3 regions of the Streptomyces sp. NPDC005863 genome follow, and region 1 is predicted to be linked to each of the others. Evidence: predicted binding sites of a transcription regulator. Region 1 holds the regulator's gene; each other region holds the start of a gene.
The links. The regulator HrcA, encoded in region 1, represses chaperone genes, less so after heat shock. The targets are predictions, from matches to a motif close to TTNGCACTCNGNNNNNCNGAGTGCNAA.

Region 1 (9,276 bases):
AGTCGGCGTCCGCGAGGAGGGCCGCGACCTGCTTGGTCGAGGCGGCGTCGGCCACCTCGGGGAAGCGGACGCGGCGCGACTGCTTGCCCGCCTCGCGCGCGGTGGCCCGCCACTTGGCGAGGGCCTTGAGGCCGCGGTCGCCCTTCCACTGCGTGATGCAGCGCGCGGCGGTCCACGGGACGACGGCGTCGACGCCGGTCTCCGTCATGGTCTCCACGGCCAGTTCGCCCCGGTCGCCCTTGGGCAGGGCCTGCACGACGGTGATGCGCGGCGACTCCTCGGGCTCCTCCGACACGGCGTCCATGGACAGCACGAGGCGGTCCTTGCCCTCCGTGCCGAGGACCTCGCACCGGGCCCACCGCCCGGCCCCGTCGGTCAGGACGACGTCCTCACCGGCGCGCAGCCGCTTCACGGAGACGGCGTGCCGCCCCTCGGGCCCGTCCAGTACGTACCGTCCGTCGCCGCCCGCGGTGACGTCCTCGACGACGAAGACGGGCGCGGTCACACCGCACCGCCCGGCGTGCCCGGAGTGCCCGGGGTTCCCGGCAGGCCCGGAGCGCCGCCCGCCGACGCGGCCCTGGCCTCGGCCAGTTCGGCGGCGAGCACCTCCACGAGCTGTCCGGCGGGCAGCTCCCTGGCGAGCCGGTGGCCCTGCCCGGCCCAGAGCGCCATGGCCTGGGCGTCCCCGGCCTTCGCCGCGGCCTTGCGCAGACCGCTGGTGAGGTGGTGGACCTGCGGGTAGGCGGCGGGGGCGTACGGGCCGTGCTCGCGCATGAACCGGTTGACCAGGCCGCGGGCGGGCCGGCCGGAGAAGGCGCGGGTCAGCTCCGTGCGGACGAACAAGGGGTTGGTCAGGGCCTGCTTGTGCAGCGGGTTGGCGCCCGACTCGGGGGTGACCAGGAAGGCGGTGCCGAGCTGTGCCGCGTCCGCGCCCGCCGCGAGCACCGCGGCGATCTGCGCGCCGCGCATCAGGCCGCCCGCCGCGACGATGGGGATCTGCACGGTCTCGCGGACCTGGGTGATGAGGGAGAGCAGCCCGATCCCGGCGCCGTCGGTCTCGGGGTTGTCCCGGTGCGTCCCCTGGTGCCCGCCCGCCTCGATGCCCTGCACACAGACGGCGTCGGCGCCGGCCCACTGGGCGGTCTGGGCCTCCTCGGCCGTGGTGACGGTGACGACGGTCTGGGTGCCGACCCGGGCGAAGGCGTCGAGGACGTCGCGGGTGGGACAGCCGAAGGTGAAGGAGACCAGCGGCACCGGGTCGTCGAGCAGGATCGCGAGCTTGGCGTCGTAGCCGTCGTCGCGTCCGCTGTCGGGGTCGCCGAGTTCCGTCTCGTACCAGGTCGCCTCGCCGGCGAGCTGGCTGCGGTAGACCTCGACGGCGGCGGCGTCCGCGGTGTCGGGCTGCGGCATGAACAGGTTGACGCCGAAGGGCCGCGAGGTGAGCCCCCGCACCTGTTTGATCTCCTGGTACATCCCGTCGGCGGTCTTGTACCCGGCGGCGAGGAACCCGAGCCCACCGGCCTCGGCGACGGCGGCGGCCAGCTGCGGCCCACTGGCGCCGCCCGCCATGGGCGCCTGCACGATCGGGTGGCGGCAGAGATCGGTAGGTGCGGAGCTCATGCACGCATCGTGCCACGCGTCTTGACCCGCACCGAATCGCGTACCCCGCGCCGGGCGTGCGTCTGGCGTGCGCCGCCTCGTCTGCCCTCTGGCCCCCGCCCGGCGGGTGCGGGCCGTGCTGGGTTGCTCGCGCAGTTCCCCGCGCCCCTTCAGGGCCCGCTACGCGGCCCCCAGGGGCGCGCCGGCCCGTCTGCCCCCTACACCCCGCTGGCGGGTGCGGGCCGCCTGGGGTTGCTCGCGCAGTTCCCCGCGCCCCTGAACGGGCCGCTGCGCGGCCCGCCAGGGGGGGCGCGGGCGGTGCTTTTAGGGGCGCGGGGAACTGCGCGACCAGCCCCCACCACCCGCGGACGAGACGACAGACAAAGCCCCCGGCACGGAGGAACCGTCGCCGGGGGCCGAAGTCACCGCTCCAGGCGCTACCGCCCGTTGAACGCATCCTTGAGCCGCGAGAACAACCCCTGCTGCCCCGGCTGGAACTGCCCCGTGGGCCGTTCCTCGCCCCGCAGCTGCGCCAGCTCCCGCAGCACCCGCTCCTGCTCGGCATCGAGCTTCGTGGGCGTGAGGACCTCGACGTGCACGATGAGGTCACCGCGGCCGCCGCCGCGCAGATGCGTGATGCCGCGGCCGTGCAGCGGGACCGACTGGCCGGACTGCGTGCCCGGCCGGATGTCGATCTCCTCCATGCCGTCGAGCGTCTTCAACGGCACCTTCGTGCCGAGCGCCGCCGCCGTCATCGGGATGGTCACCGTGCAGTGCAGATCGTCGCCGCGCCGCTGGAAGACCTCGTGCGGCAGCTCGTGGATCTCCACGTACAGGTCGCCCGCGGGGCCGCCGCCGGGGCCGACCTCGCCCTCGCCCGCGAGCTGGATCCGGGTGCCGTTGTCGACACCGGCCGGGATCTTCACGGTGAGCGTCCGCCGCGACCGGATGCGGCCGTCGCCGGCGCACTCGGGGCACGGGGTGGGCACGACCGTGCCGAACCCCTGGCACTGCGGGCAGGGCCGCGAGGTCATGACCTGGCCGAGGAAGGACCGCGTGACCTGCGACACCTCACCGCGACCGCGGCACATGTCACACGTCTGGGCGGACGTCCCCGGCGCGGCGCCTTCACCGCTGCAGGTCGTACAGACGACCGCCGTGTCGACCTGGATGTCCTTGGTGGTGCCGAAGGCCGCCTCGTCGAGGTCGATCTCCAGGCGGATCATGGCGTCCTGGCCGCGGCGCGTGCGCGAGCGGGGCCCGCGCTGCGACGCCGTACCGAAGAACGCGTCCATGATGTCGGAGAAGTTGCCGAAGCCACCGGCGCCGAAGCCGCCCGCGCCTCCGCCGCCGCCCGCCTGGGACAGCGGATCCCCGCCGAGGTCGTAGACCTGCTTCTTCTGCGGGTCCGACAACACCTCGTACGCGGCGTTGATCTCCTTGAAGCGCTCCTGAGTCTTCGGGTCCGGATTCACGTCCGGGTGAAGCTCACGCGCCAGCCTGCGGAAGGCCTTCTTGATTTCGTCCTGGGAAGCGTCGCGGCGCACGCCGAGTACGGCGTAGTAGTCCGTGGCCACTTACGACTCCGCCAGGATCTGTCCGACGTAACGTGCCACTGCGCGTACTGCTCCCATCGTTCCCGGATAGTCCATGCGGGTCGGTCCGACCACGCCGAGTTTGGCGACTGCCTCGCTCCCCGAACCGTAGCCGACCGAGACCACGGACGTGGAGCTGAGTCCCTCATGGGCGTTCTCGTGACCGATCCGTACGGCCATACCCGAATCCTGTACCTCACCAAGCAACTTGAGGAGCACGACCTGCTCCTCCAGTGCCTCCAGCACGGGCCGGATGGTGAGGGGAAAGTCATGTCCGAAGCGGGTGAGATTGGCGGTGCCGCCGATCATCAACCGCTCCTCTGTCTCCTCCACGAGCGTCTCGAGGAGGGTGGCGAGGACCGTCGACACGGTGCCGCGGTCCTCGGTCTCGAAGGCCTCGGGCAGATCCTGCACGAGCTGCGGCACATCCGTGAAGCGGCGGCCCGCCACCCGGCTGTTGAGCCGCGCCCGCAGATCCGCGAGCGCACTCTCGCCGAACGGCGCCGGGCAGTCGATCATCCGCTGCTCGACCCGGCCGGTGTCCGTGATCAGTACGAGCATCAGCCGCGCGGGAGCCAGCGAGAGCAACTCCACGTGCCGCACCGTGGACCGCGTGAGCGAGGGGTACTGCACGACGGCGACCTGCCGCGTCAACTGCGCGAGCAGCCGCACCGTGCGCCCCACCACGTCGTCGAGGTCGACGGCGCCGTCCAGGAAGTTCTGGATGGCCCGGCGCTCGGGCGCGGTCATCGGCTTCACACCGGCGAGCCTGTCGACGAACAGGCGGTAGCCCTTGTCCGTCGGGATGCGCCCGGCGCTGGTGTGCGGCTGGGCGATGAACCCCTCCTCCTCCAGCGCGGCCATGTCGTTGCGGACGGTGGCCGGGGAGACCCCCAGACGGTGCCGCTCGGTGAGCGCCTTGGAGCCGACGGGCTCCTCCGTCCCGACATAGTCATGGACGATGGCGCGCAGCACTTCGAGCCTGCGTTCATTGAGCATCGCGCACACCTCCAGCTGTCTGCGTCGTCCACGGTCCGCGACGGGCCCCGGTGTCCCCCGAGCCCCCGCCTGGCACTCCCCGCGGGTGAGTGCCAGTCTTCCAAAGGGTCAGTGTACGGGCGTGGGGTACGGCCCCGGCAAGGGCGGCCCCCCGGTGTCCTGCCGGAGACGGCCGGTGCGGATAGCGTCACCGTATGGACGTGAGGCCGGCATGGGAAGCGGCGGGCTGGGAACGGCTGGCGCCGCGGGTGGGGCGGCGGCGGCTGCCCGTCTGGGACTGCACGGCGGGGCTGGTCGTCGGCGACGACGCGGCGCTCATGATCGAGGCGGGGTCGAGCCTGGCCGAGGGCGCGGCCCTGCGCACCGCTGCCCGCCGCGTCCTCGGCGGCGCCCGCCGGGTGACCCATCTCGCACTCACCCACCCGCACTTCGACCACGTGCTCGGGGCGGCGGCCTTCGCGGGGGTGCGGGTGTACGGGGCGGTGGGCGTCGAGACGGTCCTCACCGAGCGGCGCGACGAGCTGCGCGCGGACGCGGTGCGGCACGGTCTCGACGCGGGGGCGGCGGCCGAGGCGGCCGACCTCCTGGTCCGCCCGCACCATCTGGTGTGCGGGGAGTGGACGCTCGACCTGGGCGGCGTCCAGGTGCTGCTCGCGAACGTCGGCCCCGGGCACACCGCGCACGATCTGGCGGTCCTGGTGCCGGGCACCGACGGCGGGCGGGAGGTGGTCTTCTGCGGAGACCTCGTCGAGGAGTCGGGCGAACCGCAGGCGGGTCCGGACGCGGCGCCGCGGCACTGGTCGGCGGCGCTGGACCGGCTCCTCGACCTCGGCGGCGAGGACGCGGTGTACGTGCCGGGGCACGGTGCCGCGGTGAATGCGGCCTTTGTCCGCGCGCAGCGCGACACGCTGGCGGAGCGCTTCGGCGTGTCGTGACCCGGTCGGCCGCGACTCTTCCTATCGTCGGCAGAATGCGCCAGTACTCCGCCGATCTCACGCCCCCCTGGAAGAAGCCGAAGCCCGTACCGGAGGTGGCGGCGGACGCCGGCCTCGTGGTCGAGGAGCTGACCACCGGTTTCTGCGGGGCGGTGATCCGGTGCGAGAAGACGGCGCAGGGGCCGACGGTGACGCTGGAGGACCGCTTCGGCAAGCACCGCGTCTTTCCCATGGAGCCGCGGGGGTTCCTCCTGGACGGCCGCCCTGTGACGCTGGTCCGCCCCGCGGCGGGTTCACCTTCCTCGCCCTCGCCCCGGCCCTCCCGTACGGCCTCCGGGTCGGTGGCCGTGCCCGGGGCGCGGGCCCGGGTCGCCCGGGCGGGGCGCATCTACGTGGAGGGGCGGCACGACGCGGAGCTGGTGGAACGGGTCTGGGGCGACGACCTGCGCATCGAGGGCGTGGTCGTGGAGTACCTGGAGGGCATCGACGACCTGCCCGCGATCGTCGCGGAGTTCGCACCGGGTCCGGACGCGCGCCTCGGCGTCCTCGTGGACCACCTGGTCCCCGGCTCCAAGGAGTCCCGCATCGCGGCGGAGGTCACGAGCGCGCACGCGTTGGTGGTGGGCCACCCCTACATCGACGTCTGGGAGGCGGTGAAGCCGGCGTCGGTCGGCATCGCGGAGTGGCCCAGGGTCCCGCGGGGCCAGGACTGGAAGACCGGCGTGTGCCGGGCGCTCGGCTGGCCGGAGAACACGGGGGCGGCGTGGCAGCGGATCCTGGGCTCGGTGCGCAGCTACAAGGACCTGGAGCCGGCACTCCTGGGCCGCGTGGAGGAACTGATCGACTTCGTGACGCTGGCGTAGGGGGTTGGCGGGGGTGCCCTGGGCGGGTGTCGCCTTGGGTTCGTTTGTGGGTGCGGGCCACGGGGGCGTGGGCGTCTGCGCCTTGGGTTTGTTTTTGGGTGCGGGGCCGCGGGAGCGTGGGCGTCTGCGCCTTGGGTTTGTTTTTGGGTGCGGGGCCGCGGGGGTATGTGCGTACTCGCCATCCACTGTTCGCCACGCCTCGCGAACAACATTGCTACAGCGTGCTCGGTGCTCCGTGCGCACATACCCCCACGTCCCCTCCCGTCTCGTACGCGGGTGCGGCCCGGTGGGGCGACACCGCGGGGCGTGAACGCTTCCAGCCCCGGGCAACCGCACGACGCCCGCCCTACCCCAGCAGTACGAGGCGGGGACACAACCCACCCACCCGCCTCCACCCCACGTCAGCAGTACGCCGCGAGGTGAAGCCCCACCCACCCGGTGCCTCACTCCAGCCGAACCCTGCGACGCGAAAACCGTCCCACCCGGCCCCCACTCCAGCCGGACGGCGCGGTGACTCCCACCCAGCCCTCATGCCAACCGAACCCCCCGACGCGAAAACCCACCCCCCCCGGCCCCCACTCCAACCGGACGTCGCGGTGAATCCACCCACCACGGCCCACTCCAACCGGACGTCGCGAAGTGACCCCACCCACCCGAGCCCCACTCCAGCCAGACATCGCGACGCGAAAACCCACCCACCCGGTGCCCCCACCCCAACCGGACGTCGCGGCGAAAGCCCACCCACCCGGGCCTACTCCAGCCGAGCGGCACGAGGTGACCCCACCCACCCCAACCGAACCCCGCGACCCGAAAACCCACCCACCCAGCCCCCACTCCAGCCGCACAGCGCGAGGTGGGTTCACCCACCCGCCCCTACTCCAACCATGCGGCGCGGGGTAAACGGGTGGGTGGGTGGGGAACATCCGCCGCGGAGCGGCGGGGCTGTTTGTGCCGTCAGAGGGGGGTCGGGGGAGCCCACCCCCGCCTGGGCCCGGCGCGGAGCGGCGGGGGCCCCACCCGCCCCGGCGCCGGGCGCCGGATCGAGGGTGCGGGAGGCCCAGGGGCCAGGGTCAGTCCACCAGGTCCCGTACCACCGCATCCGCCAGCAGGCGGCCCCGCAGGGTGAGGACCGCGCGGCCCTCCGCGTACGGGGTGCGTTCCAGGAGGCCCTCCTCCAGCGCCCGGCGCGAGGCCGAGAGCCCCTCCTCCCTGAGGAGCGACAGCGGGCAGCCGTCGCGCAGCCTGAGCTCGAGGAGGATGCGTTCCACTCGTCGGTCCTCCGCGGAGAGGAGTTCTCGCCCGGCTCCGGGCGACCCACCCCCCGCCAGCGCCCCCGCGTACGCCCCGGGATGCTTGACGTTCCACCACCGCACGCCCCCCACGTGGCTGTGCGCCCCCGGCCCGGCCCCCCACCAGTCCGCACCCCGCCAGTACAGCTCGTTGTGCAGGCAGCGGCCCGCCTCGGACGTGGCCCAGTTGGACACCTCGTACCAGGAGAAGCCCGCGCCCCCGAGCACCTCGTCGGCGATCAGGTACCGGTCCGCGTGCACGTCGTCGTCGGTCATCGGCACCTCCCCGCGCCGGATCCGCCGCGCCAGCTGCGTGCCCTCCTCCACGATCAGCGCGTAGGCGCTCACGTGGTCCGGGCCCGCGCCGATCGCCGCGTCGAGCGAGGCGCGCCAGTCGTCGTCGGTCTCCCCCGGCGTGCCGTAGATCAGGTCGAGGTTCACGTGCTCGAAGCCCGCCGCCCGCGCCTCGGCCACGCACGCCTCGGGCCGCCCCGGCGTGTGCGTGCGGTCGAGGATCTTCAGGACGTGCTGCTTCGCGCTCTGCATGCCGAAGGAGATCCGGTTGAAGCCGCCCTCCCGCAGCTCCGCCAGGTACGCCGCGTCGACCGACTCGGGGTTCGCCTCCGTGGTGATCTCCGCGTCGTCCGCGAGCCCGAACTCGTCCCGTACGGCACCCAGCATCCGTACGAGATCGCCCGCGGCGAGCAGCGTCGGCGTACCGCCCCCGACGAAGACGGTGCGGACCGGCCGCGGGTCGTCGCCGAGGACCTTGCGGGCGAGCCGCACCTCGTCGGTCAGGGTGTCCGCGTAGTTGTCGCGGGAGGCGAGCACTCCGCCGGAGCCGCGCAGCTCGGTCGCGGTGTAGGTGTTGAAGTCGCAGTAGCCGCAGCGCGTGGCGCAGTACGGGACGTGCAGGTAGAAGCCGAGGGGGCGGGAGGCCGCGCCGGCCAGGGCGGACGCGGGGAGCGACCCGTCCTCGGGCATGGGCTCGCCGTCGGGCAGTGCGGAAGGCATACCTTCGATTGTCCCGCACGGCGGGCGGCCGCCGTTCCGCTCACCCCGCCCGCAGCACCAGCAGCGCCAGGTCGTCGTCCGGCGGCCGGTCGGAGAACTCGTGCACGAGCCGCCGGATCCGCTCCGCCACCAGCACCGCGTCGAGCCCCGCGCAGCCGGCCAGCGCCTGTGCCAGGCCGTTGTCGTCGTCGAACAGGAGCCCTCCCGAGCGCCGCTCGGTCACCCCGTCCGTGACGCACAGGAGCGTCTCGCCGGCCCGCAGCTCGAAGGTCCCGCTCGTGTACGTCTCGTCGTCGAGCACCCCGAGCAGCATCTGCGGGGTGGCCGCCTCCCGCACCTCGCCGTCGGGCGACATGAGCAGCGGCAACGGATGCCCGGCGCACGCGATGGTGCAGCGCACGCCCCCTTCGTACGGAACGAGCTCCCCGTACAGGAGCGAGAGGAAGCGCGAGGTGGGCCCGTCCGGGGAGACGCCCTGGCCGCCCGCCACCGCGACGACCGCCGCCGCCGCGTCCGCCGCCTCCGTCGCGTCGTCCAGGAGCAGCTGGTTGAGCCGGTCCATGACCTCCGCGACCTGGTAGCCCTCGCGGGCGAGCAGCCGCAGCCAGGGGCGGGCGAGGCCGATGACGACGGCCGCCTCGGGGCCCTTGCCCTGCACGTCGCCGAGGGCGAAGCACCAGCGGCCCTCGCCCGCCTGGAACACGTCGTAGAAGTCGCCGCCGGGGCCGCCCTTGTCGCGCGGTTCGTAGACCACGCCGCTCTCCACGCCGGGGATCTCCGCGACCTTGCTGGGCAGCAGCCCGCGTTGCAGCACCTGGCTGATGTTGGCCTGGCGCTGGTAGCGGCGCGCGGTGCTGATGGCGAGCGCCACGCGGCGGGCGAAGTCCTCGATGAGGCCGGTGACCTCGTCGGCGAACCGGACGAGCCCCGCCCGGCCGATCACGAGCGTGCCCAGCGCGCGGCCGCCCGCGACCAGGCGGTA
Region 2 (9,276 bases), on a different contig from region 1:
GTACGACTTCTCCTTCTCGGGTCTGAAGACGTCCGTCGCCCGCTGGATCGAGGCGAAGCGTGCCGCGGGCGAGGAGGTGCCGGTACGGGACGTGTCGGCGTCCTTCCAGGAGGCGGTCGTCGACGTGCTGACCCGCAAGGCCGTACGGGCCTGCAAGGACGAGGGCGTCGACCACCTCATGATCGGCGGTGGCGTGGCCGCCAACTCGCGCCTTCGCGCCCTCGCCCAGGAGCGGTGCGAGAAGGCGGGCATCCGGCTGCGCGTGCCGCGCCCCAAGCTCTGCACGGACAACGGCGCGATGGTCGCGGCCCTCGGCGCCGAGATGGTGGCCCGCAACCGGTCGGCCTCGTCCTGGGACCTGTCGGCGGACTCCTCGCTGCCGGTGACGGAGCCGCACGTGCCGGGGCACACGCACGGCCACGGTCATGACCACGACCACGTGCACGAGGTCAGCAAGGAGAACCTCTACTCATGACGGTCGCGCTGATGTGGGAGGCCCGGGCGGTGGACGGGCGCGGCGACGAACTGCTCGCCTGGGCCCGGTCCCAGCGGCTCGACGGTGCCCCCGTCCGCCGCGAGACCTTCCAGGCGCCGCAGGACCGGGTGCTCGTCATCACCTGGTGGGACGCGGAACTCGACGCCGGGCTCCCCGAAATCCCGGAGCCCGCGGCGGAGTTGGTGACGCGCGCGGTGCACCGGTGGCGCTTCGAGTCGGTCGAGCGGGTCTAGGTCCGCTCCACCGGCTTGCGGTACGTCAACAGGTAGCGCCAGAACAGCAGTTGGCGCACGCGGCTGCCGGGCAGGAGACGGGCCGCCTCGGTCCGGATCTGCCGCAGCGTCATGTCCGGCTGCCGCACGGGCGCCTTGAGCGGGGGCGGGTGCGCACCGCGCAGGCGCTCGCCCGCGAAGACCGCGACCCGGGCCACCGCGTTGACGGGCGAGGCCACCACGTCCCACCCCGTCGTCCCGGCGTGGCAGCCGAGCACGAGCAGCGTGCCGCCGGGGGCGAGGGCGTCGCGCAGCCGGGTGACGGTGCCGAAGGGCATGTGGTGCAGGCTCGCCAGACAGGTGACGGCGTCGTAGTGGCCGGCGGGCAGCTCCTCGGCGGTCACGTCGGCCCGGCGGAACCGGGGCCCGCCGCCGGCCGCCTCGGCCTCGGCGATGACCTCCCCCGACGGGTCGAGCGCGTCGACCCGATAGCCGCGCCGCACGAGCCTGCGGGCGAACCGGCCGGTGCCGCAGCCGATGTCGAGGGCGGTGCGGCCCCCCGGCGGCAGGCTCCGCAGCAGGAGCCGGTGGTAGTGGTCGTTGTGGTCGAAGGGCATGCGGGCGAGCCTGGCACGGGTGGATGAGCCGAGGTGCCGGTCCGGAGGAAAGTCCGCGGGCGGAGGCCCCGCCGCCACGCGCCGGGAGACCGCCGTGCCGCCCTGCCCGCCGATGATCCGCGTCGACGGGGGACAACGCCCCCGAGGGCGGTCCGCCGGGCCTGAGGGCAGGCCCGCGGCGGCCGCCGGAACCGGTCGGGGGGCGGCTCCCAGCCTTTGCGGCCGGTGCGCGGGGGTGTTCTGATGGGTGGCCGTGAGCCATCCGCCGGAGCACCCCCGTCATCCGTCCCCGGAGCGGCGGCCCCGCCAGCCCCGCCACGCCTGCGAGACCGTTTTCCGCATGGAGTCGCCCCGCATCATCGCCGGGGTGACCCGGATCGTACGAGACGTCGGCATCGCCGAGGAACTCGCGCAGGACGCCCTCGTGGCGGCCCTCGCGCGCTGGCCCGAACAGGGCGTCCCGGAGAACCCGGGCGCCTGGCTCATGGCCACCGCCAAGCACCGCGCCGTCGACCTGGTGCGCCGCCGCGAGCAGTACGCGCAGAAGCTGGCAGAGGCCGGCCGCGACCCGGAGACCGTGCAGACCCACTCGGACGAGCGGGCCGACCCCGACCCCGACGCCGTCGACGACGACCTGCTCCGCCTCGTCTTCACCGCCTGCCACCCGCTGCTCTCCGCCGCGGCCCGCGTGGCGCTCACCCTGCGCCTGCTCGGCGGGCTGACCACCGCGGAGATCGCCCGCGCGGTGCTCGCCGCCGAGCCGACCGTGGCCCAGCGCATCGTGCGCGCCAAACGCATCCTCGCCGCCAAGGACATCCCCTTCGAGGTCCCCCGCGGCCCGGAGCGCACCGCCCGCCTCGCCTCGGTCCTCGAAGTCGTCCACCTGATCTTCAACGAGGGGTGCGCCGCCACGGCGGGCGACGACTGGCTGCGCCCCTCCCTGTGCGAGGAGGGCTTGCGCCTAGCCCGGGTGCTCACCGGCCTGATGCCCGAGGAGTCCGAGGCGCACGGCCTGGCCGCCCTCCTCGAACTGCGGGCCTCGCGCGCGGCGGCGCGCACCGGGCCGTCCGGCGAGGCGGTGCTGCTCCAGGAGCAGAGCCGGGCCCGCTGGAACCGGACGCTGATCGACCGCGGATACGCGGCCCTCGCGCGGGCCCGCGGCACGGCCGACTCGTCCAGGGCGCTCGGCCCGTACGCGCTGCAGGCCGCCATCGCCGCCTGCCACGCGCGGGCGCACACGTACGAGGAGACCGACTGGCAGCAGATCGCCGTCCTGTACGGCCTGCTCGCCGCCCGCAGCCCGTCCCCGGTCGTCGAGCTGAACCGCGCGGTCGCCGTCTCGATGGCCCAGGGCCCGGAGCCGGGCCTCTGCCTGGTCGACGCGCTCACCGCGGAAGCGGCCCTGCGCGACCACCACCTGCTGCCCAGCGTCCGCGGCGACCTGCTCGAACGGCTCGGCAGGGCGGCCGAGGCCTGCGCGGAGTTCGAGCGGGCGGCGGCGCTGGCGGGCACCGAGCGGGAACGGGAGCTGCTGCTCGCACGGGCCGCGTCCTGCCGCCTCTGACCGGCCCCGGCACGGCCAGCGGGTCGCAGGTGGGCAGCCGTCAGCCCGGGGCGGCGCCTTCGGGCCCCCAGGCCTGGGCCTTAGGGCTGGGCCTTAGGGGGCAGGGTGGCCGATCAGCATCGTCGGGGCGCCCGCCACCCGCGTCAGGAAGACCGTCGCGGCGTTCTTCCCCTGCGGCTTCACCTTGCGCCGCAGCTCCTCCGGCTCGACGGCGGACCCGCGCTTCTTCACGGTGAGGATCCCGACCTCGCGCTCGCGCAGCAGCGCCTTCAGCTTCTTCACGCCGAAGGGCAGTTGGTCGGTGATCTCGTAGGCGGTGGCGTACGGGGTGTCGTGCCGGGCGTCGGAGGTGACGTACGCGATGGTCTCGTCGATCAGTCCGCCGTCGACCCGGGCCGCGACCTCGGCGACCAGATGGGCGCGGATGACGGCGCCGTCCGGCTCGTACAGATAGCGCCCGACCGGACGCACCCCGGGGTCGGGCAGCATCGTGTCGAGCGGGGACCACAGGGTGGCGCCGCCGGGCAGGAGCGTCGCCCGGTGCGAGGCCGCGGCGCCGGTGCCGAACCACAGCACGGCCTCCTTCACGTCGCCGCCGTCCGAGATCCACTCGGCGCCGGCCGCGGCGGGGATCGCCTCGTGCGGGATGCCGGGGGCGATCTTCAGGGCGGCGCGCGGGGCCTTGAGCGCCGTCTCGACCGCCCAGGACAGGGGCGGCGAATAGGACTCCGGGTCGAAGATGCGGCCGCGCCCCGACGAGCGCCGTGCCGGGTCCACGAACACCGCGTCGTACGCGGAGGTGTCCACCTCGGTGACGTCGGCCTCGCGCACCTCGATCAGCCCGTCGAGCCCCAGCGCCTCCGCGTTGGCGCGGGCGACGGCGCAGGTCAGCGGGTCACGGTCGACGGCAAGGACGGAGATCCCGGCCCGCGCGAGGGCGAGCGCGTCGCCGCCGATGCCGCAGCACAGATCGGCGAGCGAGCGGACCCCGAGGGCCTGGAAGCGCGCGGCGCGGTGTGCGGCGACGGAGGAGCGGGTGGACTGCTCGACGCCGTTCGGCGTGAAGAACATCCGGGCCGCGTCCTCGGCGCCGAACTTCGCCGCGGCCCGCCGCCGCAGCCGCGCCTGCCCGAGGGCGGCCGAGACCAGGGGCGCGGAGTGCGTGCGGCGCAGCCGGGTGGCGGCGGCGAGCTCCTGCGCGGGCTCGACGTCCCGCACCTCGTCGAGCAGGGCCAGGCCCTCGGCGGTGCGCAGGGCGGCGAAGGCGGCGAGGGGGTCGCCGAGGTCGGTCGGGTGGCCGCTCGGCGTGTTCGGGTCGTTCACCCGCCCCATTGTGGGCCAGTCGGTGGATGGTGCGCGGCCGACGGCGGTGTCGGACCCCTCGGACGACCGTGAGCTGCGAGGATCCGGCGCCATGCAACTAGTACGACAAAAAGGAAAATACGCCAGAAGACGGAAGAACCAGGTACGGGCCGCGGTGGCCGTCCTGGCCGCGTCGGCGATCGCGTCGGGCTGCGCCGGCGGTGACTCCGAGGGTGCGCGCGGCGCCCCCGGCCAGCAGCCGCTGAAGGCCCCGCCCGCCCGCGCCCTCGACTCCTACGCCCAGAAGCTCGGCGCGATCCAGGCCGCCCGCGTCGCGGCGACCAAGCGCTGGGGCCTGGCGAAGGTCCCGCTCCCCGCGCCCCCGCCGCCCCGCACCAAGCCGAGACTCACCACCCGCAAGGGTTTCGAGGTCAAGGGCCAGGCGAGCCTGCCGCCGGTCTTCACGACGATCCCCACCAAGGACAAGGTCGTCTTCCTGACCATCGACGACGGTGCCGAGAAGGACCCGAAGCTGCTCAAGATGATGGGCGAGCTGCACCTGCCGTACACCGCCTTCCTCAGCGACTACCTGGTCAAGGAGGACTACGGCTACTTCAAGAAGATGCAGGACCGCGGCGTCACCCTGAACAACCACACCCTGCACCACCGCTACCTGCCCGGACTCTCGTACGAGGACCAGCGCCACGAGATCTGCGACATGCAGAACATCATCCAGAAGCACTACGGCAAGCGGCCCGAGCTCTTCCGTCCGCCGTACGGCAACTACAACCGGGACACGCTGCGCGCCGCCAAGTCCTGCGGCGTCAAGGCGGTGCCGCTGTGGGCGTCGGAGGCCTTCACCGACCACATGGAGTGGCGCGAGTGGGACAAGGACCTGCACCCCGGCGACATCATCCTCACGCACTTCCGGGGGCGTGAGGACTGGAAGGGCACGATGCCCGACATGGTCCGCCGGGTCATGAAGACGGTCACGGACCGGGGCTACGCGGTGGCCCGCCTGGAGGACTACCTGTGACCCCCCGGGCGCGAGCGCGCCGCCGCCGTCTCCTCGCCGGAGCCCTCCTGTGCGGCCTGCTCGCGCCCGCACTCCTCTCGGGCTGCGCGGAATCAGTGGACCCGATCGAACGCCTGACCAGAAAAGCAACCCAAAAACTCCCCCACAGACCGACGACACCCCACCTGCTCCCGGGCCCGGCCCCAACCCCCCACCCGCCGTGGGCCCCAGCCACCCCCGCCCACCCCACGCCGGAGCCGGCCGCTCCCCGCTGTGGGCAGGCGTTCCGCTGGGCGGAACGGGTGGGCACAGCCCCCGGTGCAGGGCCACAGGAACCAGGGCCCCCACGAATCGCACATGGGGAACCTGAAGCCGCAGAGAACCGTTGCCCCGAAGGGGAAAAAGCGCCGCCCGCCCGGCCCAGGGCAACGAACACCCGCTAAAGCCAGACGCAGTCGACTGGCACTCCGCTTGACCGAGTGCTAATCCCCGTCCTAGTCTCACTTCTGGCACTCCCCACTGGAGAGTGCCAACAGCGACGGGCAGGTCCGGCACCCGCGACGACGGATCCACCTGGTCGCCACACTCAGACTCTTGACCCCGTGAGATCTCCGAAGGGGGAGACCGGATCGTGACGACCGCCAGCTCCAAGGTTGCCATCAAGCCGCTCGAGGACCGCATTGTGGTCCAGCCGCTCGACGCCGAGCAGACCACGGCCTCCGGCCTGGTCATTCCGGACACCGCGAAGGAGAAGCCCCAGGAGGGCGCTGTCCTCGCCGTGGGCCCGGGGCGTTTCGAGAACGGCGAGCGCCTGCCGCTCGACGTGAAGGTCGGCGACGTCGTGCTGTACAGCAAGTACGGCGGCACCGAGGTGAAGTACAACGGCGACGAGTACCTCGTCCTCTCGGCTCGCGACGTGCTCGCGATCGTCGAGAAGTAATTCACCCAGCATTGCTTTTCCGAGCTGCGCCCCTGGTCACCCCGCTCTCTGCCGGGCGGCGAGGGGCGCAGTTCGTTGCTGAACATTCCGGGGGCTCCCCCCGGACCCCCCTGAGTTTTCGAGAGGGCTGAACCGCTCCCATGGCGAAGATCCTGAAGTTCGACGAGGACGCCCGTCGCGCCCTTGAGCGCGGCGTCAACAAGCTTGCCGACACCGTCAAGGTGACGATCGGCCCCCGCGGCCGCAACGTCGTCATCGACAAGAAGTTCGGCGCCCCGACCATCACCAACGACGGCGTCACCATCGCCCGTGAGGTCGAGGTCGACGACCCGTACGAGAACCTCGGCGCCCAGCTGGTGAAGGAGGTGGCGACCAAGACCAACGACATCGCGGGTGACGGCACCACCACCGCCACCGTGCTCGCCCAGGCCCTGGTCAAGGAAGGCCTGCGCAACGTCGCCGCCGGCGCCTCCCCGGCCGCCCTGAAGAAGGGCATCGACGCCGCCGTCGCGGCCGTCTCCCAGGAGCTGCTCGCCACCGCCCGCCCGATCGACGACAAGGCCGACATCGCGGCCGTCGCCGGTCTGTCGGCCCAGGACCCGCAGGTCGGCGAGCTCATCGCCGAGGCGATGGACAAGGTCGGCAAGGACGGTGTCATCACCGTCGAGGAGTCCAACACCTTCGGCCTGGAGCTCGACTTCACCGAGGGCATGGCCTTCGACAAGGGCTACCTGTCGCCGTACATGGTGTCCGACCAGGAGCGTATGGAGGCCGTCCTCGACGACCCGTACATTCTGATCCACCAGGGCAAGATCTCCTCCATCCAGGACCTCCTGCCGCTGCTCGAGAAGGTCATCCAGGCCAACGCCTCGAAGCCGCTCCTGATCATCGCCGAGGACGTCGAGGGCGAGGCCCTGTCGACCCTGGTCGTGAACAAGATCCGCGGCACCTTCAACGCCGTCGCGGTGAAGGCCCCCGGCTTCGGCGACCGCCGCAAGGCCATGCTCGGTGACATCGCCACCCTCACCGGCGGCACCGTCATCGCCGAAGAGGTCGGCCTCAAGATCGACCAGGTCGGTCTCGACGTGCTCGGCACCGCCCGCCGCGTCACCATCACCAAGGACGACACCACGATCGTCGACGGTGGCGGCAACAAGGCCGAGGTCGAGGGCCGCGTCGCCCAGATCAAGGCCGAGATCGACGCCACGGACTCCGACTGGGACCGCGAGAAGCTCCAGGAGCGCCTCGCGAAGCTGGCCGGCGGCGTGTGCGTCATCAAGGTCGGCGCCGCCACCGAGGTGGAGCTGAAGGAGAAGAAGCACCGTCTGGAGGACGCCATCTCCGCGACCCGCGCCGCGGTCGAGGAGGGCATCGTCTCCGGTGGTGGCTCCGCCCTGGTGCACGCCGCCAAGGTGCTCGGCGACTCGCTCGGCAAGGAGGGCGACGAGGCCACCGGTGTCGCCGTCGTCCGCCGCGCCGCCGTCGAGCCGCTGCGCTGGATCGCCGAGAACGCCGGCCTCGAGGGCTACGTCATCACCTCGAAGGTCGCCGAGCTCGACAAGGGCTTCGGCTTCAACGCCGCGACCGGCGAGTACGGCGACCTGGTCAAGGCCGGCGTCATCGACCCGGTCAAGGTCACCCGCTCCGCGCTCGAGAACGCCGCGTCCATCGCGTCGCTGCTCCTCACGACCGAGACCCTGGTCGTCGAGAAGCCGGCCGAGGAAGAGGCGGAGGCCGGTCACGGCCACGGCCACGGTCACTCGCACTGACCTGAGTTGCCCGAGGCCCGGTTCCCTGTGCGGGGAGCCGGGCCTCGGGCCTTTTCGGGGGTGCGTGTGCCGGGTTGCTCTCCCTTGCCGGGTGCGGGTCGTGGTCCGTCCTCGCGCAGTTCCCCGCGCCCCTTACGGGGCGCTCACCGAAGTCGTCTCAGGGGCGCGGGGAACTGCGCGACCAGCCGAAGGCGACCCGCACCCGGCGACGGCGAGGAACCCGGCAGACGCGCCCCGGGACCGCCCCAAGCCCCCCGCCTACCGGGGCCCGTACTTACGACCCGTACGCGACGTCACCCCACCCAGCAGCGCCCGCGGCGTCACCTTCACCACCCCCATCAGCGCCTTGTAGCGCGGGTCGGGAATGGACACGGTCCGGCCCCGCGCCAAGTCGGCCAGCGCCGCGGCGACCAGCTTGTCCGCGTCGAGCCACATCCAGCCCGGGATGTTGGACGTGCCCATCCCGGCGCGCTCGTGGAACTCGGTCCGTACGAAACCGGGGCAGAGCGCCATCAGCCGTACCCCGGAACCCGCCAGGTCCTTCGCCGCGCCCTGGGTGAACTGCACGACCCACGCCTTCGAGGCGCCGTACGTCCCGCGCGGCACGAACGCCGCCACCGACGCGACGTTCACCACCCCGCCCCTGCCGCGCTCCCGCATCGACTCCGCCGCCGCCGACGTCAGCCGCAGCACCGCCTCGCAGTGCACCTTGAGCATGGTCAGCTCGTCGGCCATCGAGACCTCGAGATAGCGGCCCTTGTTGCCGAACCCGGCGTTGTTGATCAGCAGGTCGACCGGGTCCCTGCGGTGCGCGAGGCGCTTCTCGACCGCCTCGATGCCGGCGTCCGTCGCGAGGTCGGCGGTCAGCACCTCCGCCTCGATGCCGTGCCGGTCGTGCAGCTCGGTCGCCTGCTCCCGCAGCCGCTTGGTGTCGCGCGCCACCAGGACGAGGTTGTGGCCGTCACCGGCGAGGCGCCGCGCGAAGGCGGCGCCGATGCCGGCGGTTGATCCCGTAATCAGAGCCGTAGTCATGGCCCAAGGCTAGTGACGCGCGCCGCGCCCACCGACCAGGGACCGGTGGCGCCGGGCGGCGGCGTCAGCCCACGAGATCCTGGGCGGCCTGCCGCGCCACATACGCGCGGGCACGCTCGGCCGTCTCGGGGTGCAGGGCGTCACCCGCAGCGAGCAGCCGCGGCAGCAGCGACGTCTCGGTCGTGATGGCGCGGAACTGGAGGGCGACGGTGACCTCGTGCTCCGGCCGGTGCACGATCGCGATCGCGTCCCCGGCCCGTATCTCACCCGGCTCGATCACCCGCAGATACGCGCCGGGAGCCCGCTCCCCGGTGAACCGCTTCACCCAC
Region 3 (9,276 bases), on a different contig from region 1:
GTGTGTGAGAAGTGGCCGATCCGCACGTCCTCCCGGAGCTCGCGGAGCATCCCCGGCACCAGCGTCAGGTGGTAGTCCTGCACCAGGACCGCCGCGCCCGGCGCCGCCTCCGCCGCCAGCGCCTCGGCGAAGGCCCGGTTGTACCTCTCGTACGCCGCCCACCGCGCGCGGAACTCCGGCCCGAAGACCGGCTCCAGCGGCGTCTGGTACAGCATGTGGTGGACGAACCACAGCACCGAGTTGGCGATGCCGTTGTACGCGTCCGCGTGGACGTCCGCGTCGATGTCCAGCATCCGTACGCCCGGCTCGCCGACGCCCCGCCGCACCGCCTCGCGGTCGCCGTCGCCGAGCGCCGCGCACACCCACAGCGCGTCCGCGTCGTCACCGATGGCGCTGAGCCCGGAGACCAGACCGCCGCCCCCGCGTTTCGCGGTCAGCTCCCCGTCCTCACCCACGGTGTACGAGACGGGGCCGCGGTTGGACGCGACGAGTACCTGCGCTGCTGCTGACGATCGTGCTGCTGCTGACGATGCGGACTCGGAGACCATGTGGCAAAACGTAGCCCGTGACGGGCTCGGGCAAACGTACGGACGGACTCCGCGTACGGCCTGGCCGGATGTGACGCCCTACGCCACGCGACGGTGCGCGTACTCCGCGATGCCCGTCATCGGAGGGCGCTCCTCCGTGTCGACCGGATACGTGCGCGGCACGAACCCGTCCGCCCCCCGCTCGAACTGCGTCAGCTCCGGCCGCAGGAGATGGCCGCGCGCCAGCCGCAGCTGCGCCGTCCGGTAGATCGCCGCCGCCATCCGCCCGAGCGCCTGCCCGTCCTGGTGCCGGTGCCTGCGCACCCCCACGTCCACCTGCGCCAGCGCGTCCAGACCCACCGTGTGCAGCGCGTCGACGAGCAGCCCCAGCTCCACGCCGTACCCCACGGGGAACGGCAGCCGCTCCAGGAGCGACCTGCGCGCCGCGTACTCGCCGCCCAGCGGCTGGACGAACCCCGCGAGCAGCGGCCAGTGCATGTTCAGGAGCGGGCGCGCCATCAGCTCCGTCACCCGGCCGCCCTGCCCCGCGGCCGACCCCAGCGGCCGGTCGTACATCGCCTTCACGAAGGCCACGTCCGGGTCGGTGAGCAGCGGGCCCACGATGCCCGAGACGAAGTCCGCGGAGAACTCCCGCAGATCCGCGTCGACGAACGCCACGACGTCCCCGCCCGTCACCAGGAGCGAGCGCCACAGCACCTCGCCCTTGCCGGGCACCGGAGTCAGGCGCGGCAGGATCTCGTCCCGGTGCACGACCCTGGCGCCCGCCGCCGACGCCACCTCGGCCGTACGGTCCGAGGAGCCGGAGTCGATCACCACGAGCTCGTCGACCAGCGGGACCTCCTCCATCAGTGCGCGGCGGATCTTGGTGACGATCTCGCCGACCGTTCCCTCCTCGTCGAGCGCGGGCAGTACGACGCTCACCGAGGTTCCTGACGCGCGTTTGGCGGCGACCAGGAGATCCAGCGGGCGGTCGGCGACGGACCAGGAACGCCTGCTCAGCCAGTGCTCGACCTCTTCCAGCACGGTCGCAGTCCTCCCATATGTGATCCATCTCGCGGTTCGGACGACTATCTCTAGGGTCCGGGGCTTCGGTTACAGTCTTGAACAACGCCGATGACCACCGCATGTCGGGGGTCCCGGGCGTCACACAATCGAATACCGCTCATCCAGAGGGGCAGAGGGATACGGCCCGTTGAAGCCCCGGCAACCCTCCAGCCGGTCTCGTACGCGATCAAGTGATCAGCGCCGCGAGGCTCCCGGCTAGGGAAGGTGCCAAATCCGTCTCGCGGCGAGATGCGTCGCGAGGAAGATGAGGAGAAAGGGCCTCGCCTCCATGGCTGTGCAGACTGTCGCCACCGAGAACACCACCACCTCCGTAGACCTCGGCCCCGCATCGGGACTCTCCTGCCGGGAATGCGGCACCACTTTCCCGCTCGGCCCGATCTTCGCCTGCGCCGAGTGTTTCGGCCCCCTCGAAGTCGCGTACGACCTGCCCCTCGGCGACCCGGAGTCCCTGCGCAAGCAGATCGAGGCGGGCCCCGCCAACATCTGGCGCTACGCCCCGCTGCTGCCCGTCCCCGCCGACGTGGCCGACAAGCCGAACCTGAACCCGGGCTGGACCAAGCTCGTCAAGGCCGACAACCTCGCCGCCGAACTCGGCGTCCAACAGGGCAAGTTGTTTGTCAAGGACGACTCCGGCAACCCCACGCACTCCTTCAAGGACCGCGTCGTCGCGCAGGCCCTCGAAGCGGCGCGCGCCTTCGGCTTCACCACCCTGTCCTGCTCCTCCACCGGCAACCTCGCGGGCGCCGTCGGCGCCGCCGCCGCCCGCGCCGGCTTCCGCTCCTGCGTGTTCATCCCGCACGACCTGGAGCAGGGCAAGGTCGTCATGGCCGCGGTCTACGGCGGCGAGCTCGTCGGCATCGAGGGCAACTACGACGACGTGAACCGCTTCTGCTCCGAGCTCATCGGCGACCCGCTGGGCGAGGGCTGGGGCTTCGTCAACGTCAACCTGCGGCCGTACTACGGCGAGGGCTCCAAGACCCTCGCGTACGAGATCTGCGAGCAGCTGGGCTGGGTCATCCCCGACCAGCTGGTCATCCCGATCGCCTCCGGATCGCAGCTCACGAAGATCGACAAGGGGCTGAAGGAGCTCATCGCGCTGGGCCTCGTCGAGGACAAGCCCTACAAGATCTTCGGCGCGCAGGCGGAGGGGTGCTCCCCGGTGTCGGCGGCCTTCAAGGCCGGCCATGACGTGGTCCGCCCGCAGAAGCCGAACACCATCGCCAAGTCGCTGGCCATCGGCAACCCGGCCGACGGGCCGTACGTGCTCGACATCGCGCGGCGTACGGGGGGTGCGGTGGAGGATGTGAACGACGAGCAGGTCGTCGAAGCGATCGAGCTGCTCGCCCGGAGCGAGGGGATCTTCGCGGAGACCGCGGGCGGGGTGACGGTGGGCGTCACGAAGAAGCTCGTCGAGGCGGGGCTCATCGATCCCTCCCTCACCACGGTGGTGTTGAACACCGGTGACGGGCTCAAGACGCTCGACGCGGTTGCCGAGAGGTCCCAGGCGACCGCCACGATCAAGCCGAACCTTGAGGCGTTTCGCTCCGCGGGGCTCGCCGGTTAGGCCGTAGCTTCCCTGCGGGCCGGCCGTGGCCGGTCGCGCAGTTCCCCGCGTCCCTGACGGGGCGCCCCCGCCCCCTGATATCCCCGAGGTGAAACCCATGAGCGTCAACGTCCGTATCCCCACCATTCTGCGTACCTACACCGGCGGCAAGGCCGAGGTCGCCGCCGAGGGGGCGAACCTCGGGGAGGTCATCGCCGACCTGGAGAAGAACCACACCGGCATCGCCGCCCGCGTCCTGGACGACCAGGGCAAGCTGCGCCGGTTCGTGAACGTGTACGTCAACGACGACGACGTCCGGTTCGAGCAGGGACTGGAGACCGCCACCCCGGACGGTGCGGGCGTCTCGATCATTCCGGCCGTCGCCGGCGGCTGATCCTTTTCTGCAAGAACCCTGCTTAACCCGAATTGCCCTCTCCGTCGGAGAAACGGAGGGGGCAATTCTGCATGGTTGAGCGCGGTACAGTTGGGAAGTGTGCTTCGCCGTTTGTGCCGAGCGCATATACGAAGTCGACCCGGAGTCGACAAGAAGCAGCCAATGCGCGCCGCCCATTTGAGCCCCATGTGGCTTTTGCCCGGCCCGACTTGCCCTGAATTACGGCAAATTCTCCGCATATTACCGATCGCGCGTGCCCAGAATTCTCGTCCGATTGACCTGTTGCAGACGGCAGTTGGACAGATACATTCAGCGGCGGTCGACGCGTTCCGGCGCACACCCCCAATCAGTGGGGGGTGAGGTCTGACCCGGGTCCGCGAAGTGCGGTCCTGTGCAAGGGCCAGTAATAGGGGAGTTAGGCATGGCTCAGGGCACCGTCAAGTGGTTCAACGCGGAGAAGGGGTACGGCTTCATCGCGGTCGACGGTGGTGCGGATGTTTTCGTCCACTACAGCGCGATCCAGATGGACGGGTACCGCACCCTTGAAGAAGGTCAGCGAGTCGAATTCGAGATCTCGCAGGGCCAGAAGGGTCCGCAGGCGGACATGGTCAAGCTCGCCGTCTAGCTCGGCGCGATCGACCACCGAAGCAAGTATCGCGAGGGGCCCGTATCCCATCAGGGGTACGGGCCCCTCGTGCGCGCGGGGTACGCGCGCCGCGCGCCCGGCACTGTCCGGATCCTCAAGAGGCGCTTGCGCCCGCCCGTCGCCCGACCGCCGCCCCTCAATGATCCCGCTTCGCGGGAGCACCTTGCACTCGACGGGGTCGAGTGCTAATCATTGGGCTTAGCACTCTCCGCGTGAGAGTGACAGAACTTGGATCGGGTCGGTGAGGCCCGCAGGCCGGGTGGGGCAAGGAACCACAAGGCTTGCAGGCCGTCCGTCGCGGGCGCCGGTGCGATCCGTTTGCTTGCATTTCCACCCCGTCCGGGAGGACCACTTCACATGGCCAAGATCATCGCGTTCGACGAGGAGGCACGGCGCGGCCTCGAGCGCGGCATGAACCAGCTCGCCGACGCCGTCAAGGTGACCCTGGGCCCCAAGGGTCGCAACGTCGTCCTCGAGAAGAAGTGGGGCGCCCCCACGATCACCAACGATGGTGTCTCCATCGCCAAGGAGATCGAGCTCGAGGACCCGTACGAGAAGATCGGCGCCGAGCTGGTCAAGGAGGTCGCGAAGAAGACGGACGACGTCGCCGGTGACGGCACGACGACCGCGACCGTCCTGGCCCAGGCCCTGGTGCGCGAGGGTCTGCGCAACGTGGCCGCCGGTGCCAACCCGATGGCCCTCAAGCGCGGCATCGAGAAGGCCGTCGAGGCCGTCTCCGGCGCCCTGCTCGAGCAGGCCAAGGACGTGGAGACCAAGGAGCAGATCGCTTCGACCGCCTCCATCTCCGCCGCCGACACCCAGATCGGCGAGCTCATCGCCGAGGCGATGGACAAGGTCGGCAAGGAAGGCGTCATCACCGTCGAGGAGTCGCAGACCTTCGGTCTCGAGCTCGAGCTCACCGAGGGCATGCGCTTCGACAAGGGCTACATCTCGGCGTACTTCGCCACCGACATGGAGCGTATGGAGGCGTCGCTCGACGACCCGTACATCCTGATCGTCAACTCGAAGATCTCGAACGTGAAGGACCTCCTTCCGCTCCTCGAGAAGGTCATGCAGTCCGGCAAGCCGCTGCTGATCATCGCCGAGGACGTCGAGGGCGAGGCCCTGTCGACCCTGGTCGTCAACAAGATCCGTGGCACCTTCAAGTCCGTCGCCGTCAAGGCCCCGGGCTTCGGTGACCGCCGCAAGGCCATGCTCGGCGACATCGCCATCCTCACCGGTGGCACCGTCATCTCCGAGGAGGTCGGCCTCAAGCTGGAGAACGCCGGTCTCGACCTGCTCGGCCGCGCCCGCAAGGTCGTCATCACCAAGGACGAGACGACGATCGTCGACGGCTCCGGTGAGAGCGACCAGGTCCAGGGTCGCGTCAACCAGATCCGCGCCGAGATCGAGAACAGCGACTCGGACTACGACCGCGAGAAGCTCCAGGAGCGCCTGGCGAAGCTCGCGGGCGGCGTGGCCGTCATCAAGGCCGGTGCCGCGACCGAGGTCGAGCTCAAGGAGCGCAAGCACCGCATCGAGGACGCCGTCCGCAACGCGAAGGCGGCCGTCGAAGAGGGCATCGTCGCCGGCGGTGGCGTGGCCCTGCTGCAGGCCGCCTCGGTCTTCGAGAAGCTCGACCTGCAGGGTGACGAGGCGACCGGCGCCAACGCCGTGAAGCTCGCCCTGGAGGCCCCGCTCAAGCAGATCGCCGTCAACGGTGGTCTCGAGGGTGGCGTCGTCGTCGAGAAGGTGCGCAACCTGACCGTCGGCCACGGCCTGAACGCCGCGACCGGTGAGTACGTCGACATGATCGCCGAGGGCATCCTCGACCCGGCGAAGGTGACGCGCTCTGCCCTGCAGAACGCCGCCTCCATCGCCGCGCTGTTCCTCACCACCGAGGCCGTCATCGCCGACAAGCCGGAGAAGGCGGGCGCTGCCCCGGCCGGCGGCGGCATGCCGGGCGGTGACATGGACTTCTGAGCCGCTTCGGCTCGGCAGGCCAGTCTTCACGTACCGAGGGCGGCACTCCTTCTCACGAAGGGGTGCCGCCCTCGGGCGTTGTGGGCGTTTCCGGGAGCCGTCCGCGACTGCTACGGCAGCCGGTCCAGGATCCAGCTGCAGAGCTCCTCCGTCACCAGGGTGTGGCCCTCGTTCTGGGAGGCGCAGAGGAACTCGTCCAGTTCGCTCTCCTCCTCGGCGGCGGCCGTCACCGGCGCGTACAGCTTCTCGTGGGTGTCGATGTCGCGCAGCGCGATCGCGCTGACCGTCGGCACGAAGCAGTGTGCGCGGATGTCGGCCGCGGAGCCGAGACCGATGATCGCCGGGATCTTCTCCAGCTCGTCGGCGAGGATGCCGAAGCCCTCCAGGGTGCCGCCGGGCGCGCCGTCCGTCTCCGGCAGGCCGGAGGTGTGGATACGGGGCTTGCGCAGGGTCACCACGCGCAACTGCGCGACGAGTTGGTTCTCGCCGGCGGGCTGGGTGTGCAGATGGGTGCCGGTGATGGCCAGGCCCTTGCCGTGGAAGGCTCGCCCGCCGCCGCGGATGCCGTTGCCCTCGCCGGTGCGCACGCCGTTGGCGACGCCGATCTTGCGGGGCCGCGCGGGCCAGCCGCCGACCCGCTCCAGCTCGGCGAGGAACTCCACGCGCTCCTTGTCGGTCTCCGCGGTGTCGTCCCACTCGGCGATGTGCTGCCACAGCAGCTGACGGGCGGCCGGGCTGTTCATCTGGTCCGAGAACGCCGCGTTGAGGCGCCGGATGTAGTGCGCGAACGACTGCAGGGCGAGGGGGATCCACGCGCCGCGGTGCGGGCTGTCGTAGGAGAAGTAGAGCGCCGTCTCGTGGTCGATGCCCTCATGTTCCATCCTGGCGAGGGCGTACCGCGTGACGAGCCCGCCCATGCTGAACCCGCCGACCGTCAGCGGACGGTCGCCCCGGCGCCGCGCGATCGCCTCCAGGATCGCGGCGCGGGCGACCTGCGCGTTGTCCAGGATGGAGGCGCTGCGCTCGTCGAAGCCGAGGAGTACGACGTCGTGGCCGCGTCGGCGCAGGGCGCTGATGAACGGGTACGGGCCGCGCTCCAGGATCTCCCAGGAGAAGTCCAGCTCACTGGGCCCGCTGTTGAACCCGTCGCCGAGGATGACGGGCCGGGTGAGCCCCTGCGCGGAGTTGGCGAGGTACACCCAGGCTCTGCCGTTCGGCAGGGCCCACTCCTCGTCCGGCTCCGGCGCCTCGGCCGGCCGCTCCCTGGCCTCCCTGGACCCGGGGGCCAGGGTGACGCGGGCGGCGGCCCCGAAGGCGTCGGAGATCTGCGGGTCGGCGGGCTCGTGCGGTTCGTTCGACGCGTTGGGATCGCTGGGCTTGGTCATGGGTCCCCTCCGGTGGTGCGGCTTCGATGCGGTACGCGAAGTGCGCCGGTCACGTTCGGTGCCATCTTTGGTACGTCCGGTAGTCGCGGGGTAGGGGGAGCGCCCGGATGCGGGCCGGGGCAGGACCCTTTAGGACAGGCCGGGTTCGGCCGGTTACGGCTGGGGCGCGAGGGGCGGGACGCGTTGGCCTGCGGCGTACGGGGGGACTGGGCGCGGGGCCCTGGCGGGGCGTCGGCGCGTCGGCCAACTCGGCGGGGGGTGGGGGGTGTCGGGGCGCGGGAACCGACGGAAAGTCTGTCGCGAAGGCGACCGGGGTGGGGCCGCCGCCCGGGACTTCGGTGGGCCGGTGCGTTTGCCGGAGGCCGGGGCCGCCCGGAGGTCACCCTTTGGTGGCCCGGTGCCTTCGACGGTCCCCGGGGCCGCCCGGGGTTTTGCGGAGTGTGGCGCCTCCGGGCCGGCAGTAAAGGGCGCTCCGCTGCGCTACGCGTCGGCTCCGCCGATTCCGCTCCGCTCCACCCTTGACTCCCGCCCCTACACCGCGACTTGACCTTCGACCCGGACGGCCAGGGGTGAGGCGGCGGACTCTGCTGGGATGGGTCATCCACTTTCGCTGCCGGGTGCGGACCGGTCCATCGTGGGCGGGCGCCCCGGTGCGAGCTCGGCCACCCCAGCGGCTTCCCCGCTCGGGTCATCACCTTTCATCGCCGGGTGCGGCCCGGCTCATCGTGCGCCGACGCCACGGTGCGAGCTCGGTCCACGGCCGGTGTGGTCGGCTCGTCGGCGTTCGCTGCCGGGTGCGGCCCGGCTCATCGTGGGCGGAGGCCACGGTACGGGCTCGGCCAGCCCGGCGGCCTCCCTACTCGGGTCATCGGCTTTCGCTGCCGGGTGCGGCCCGGTCCATCGTGGGCGGGCGCCACGGTATGCGCTCGGCCAGCCACGCGGCATCGCCGCTCGGGTCATCAACTTTCGCCGTCGGGTGCGGCCCGGCTCATCGTGGGCGGGGGCACGGCACGAACTCCGCCAGCCGCGCGGCATCGTAGGCCGGGTCATCGGCTCTCGCGGCCGGGGCTTCGTGCTTGGCCGTCTCGGTCGAGGTGGGGTCGGGGGCGCGGGCCGGGTTCGCGTGGTCGGGCACCTACTTCGGCAAAGTTGCGAATCGATACGCCGCGCGCCCCCTCGCCAGACCGAAAATGCGCCCCCGAGGGCCGAGGGCGTAAGCCAACCCTCTGACGTCTGGCCCGCCCCCGCTCCATCCCTCCCCTCGGTGACCTACTTTGGGAAAGTTGCGAAGCGGATCTCCGTGCGCCCCCCTGCCACGCCCCGCGCGCCGCCCGGCGGGTGGTCGGTCGCAGGGTTCAGCGCTCCGCTGTGCCCGGCGTCCCTGCTGAACCCATCCGTCCCACAGGCTTCATCGGTCACGAGAGTTTTGCAGGGGGTGGGTCTGGCACCTACTTCGGGAAAGTTGCGCAGCGGATCTCCGCGCGCCCCCCTTCCACCCCCCGCGCGCCGCCCGGCGGGTGCGCAATCGCAGGATCCAGCCCGCCCCCCGTACCCACCAGCCCCACCGAACTTATTCGTCACACAGGCCTCATGCGCCACGCGGACCCACCAGTCCCACGATTCCCATGACGCGCAGAGGATCCACCCACCCCATTCCCTTCGGCGGATGGAACGGTTCCGGGGGGGGCTTGGAGCGTGGCAGGGGGGGGCTT

Region 2: groES (co-chaperone GroES) is a predicted target of HrcA. The motif match lies at 5,666-5,692, and genes of this name have one in related genera.
Region 3: groL (chaperonin GroEL) is a predicted target of HrcA. The motif match lies at 4,359-4,385, and genes of this name have one in related genera.

Annotation. Positions count from the first base shown of each region.
Region 1 is NZ_JBIAII010000003.1:706,750-716,025, forward strand. Features, by position in the region: gene ACFYO9_RS15495 (16S rRNA (uracil(1498)-N(3))-methyltransferase) at 1-505, opposite strand, end outside; gene ACFYO9_RS15500 (nitronate monooxygenase) at 502-1,620, opposite strand; gene dnaJ (molecular chaperone DnaJ) at 2,037-3,176, opposite strand; gene hrcA (heat-inducible transcriptional repressor HrcA) at 3,177-4,193, opposite strand; gene ACFYO9_RS15515 (MBL fold metallo-hydrolase) at 4,388-5,128, shown strand; gene ACFYO9_RS15520 (DUF3097 domain-containing protein) at 5,164-5,991, shown strand; gene hemW (radical SAM family heme chaperone HemW) at 7,062-8,294, opposite strand; gene ACFYO9_RS15530 (SpoIIE family protein phosphatase) at 8,335-9,276, opposite strand, start outside.
Region 2 is NZ_JBIAII010000001.1:1,164,688-1,173,963, reverse strand. Features, by position in the region: gene tsaD (tRNA (adenosine(37)-N6)-threonylcarbamoyltransferase complex transferase subunit TsaD) at 1-475, shown strand, start outside; gene ACFYO9_RS05020 (hypothetical protein) at 472-729, shown strand; gene ACFYO9_RS05015 (class I SAM-dependent methyltransferase) at 726-1,325, opposite strand; gene ACFYO9_RS05010 (RNA polymerase sigma factor) at 1,579-2,889, shown strand; gene ACFYO9_RS05005 (methyltransferase domain-containing protein) at 2,983-4,221, opposite strand; gene ACFYO9_RS05000 (polysaccharide deacetylase family protein) at 4,304-5,227, shown strand; gene groES (co-chaperone GroES) at 5,838-6,146, shown strand; gene groL (chaperonin GroEL) at 6,287-7,915, shown strand; gene ACFYO9_RS04985 (SDR family oxidoreductase) at 8,174-8,947, opposite strand; gene ACFYO9_RS04980 (MOSC domain-containing protein) at 9,012-9,276, opposite strand, start outside.
Region 3 is NZ_JBIAII010000016.1:148,416-157,691, forward strand. Features, by position in the region: gene ACFYO9_RS36515 (trehalose-6-phosphate synthase) at 1-548, opposite strand, end outside; gene ACFYO9_RS36520 (glucosyl-3-phosphoglycerate synthase) at 627-1,571, opposite strand; SAM riboswitch class I at 1,708-1,864, shown strand; gene thrC (threonine synthase) at 1,882-3,177, shown strand; gene ACFYO9_RS36530 (MoaD/ThiS family protein) at 3,275-3,550, shown strand; gene ACFYO9_RS36535 (cold-shock protein) at 3,972-4,175, shown strand; gene groL (chaperonin GroEL) at 4,554-6,179, shown strand; gene ACFYO9_RS36545 (hypothetical protein) at 6,290-7,564, opposite strand.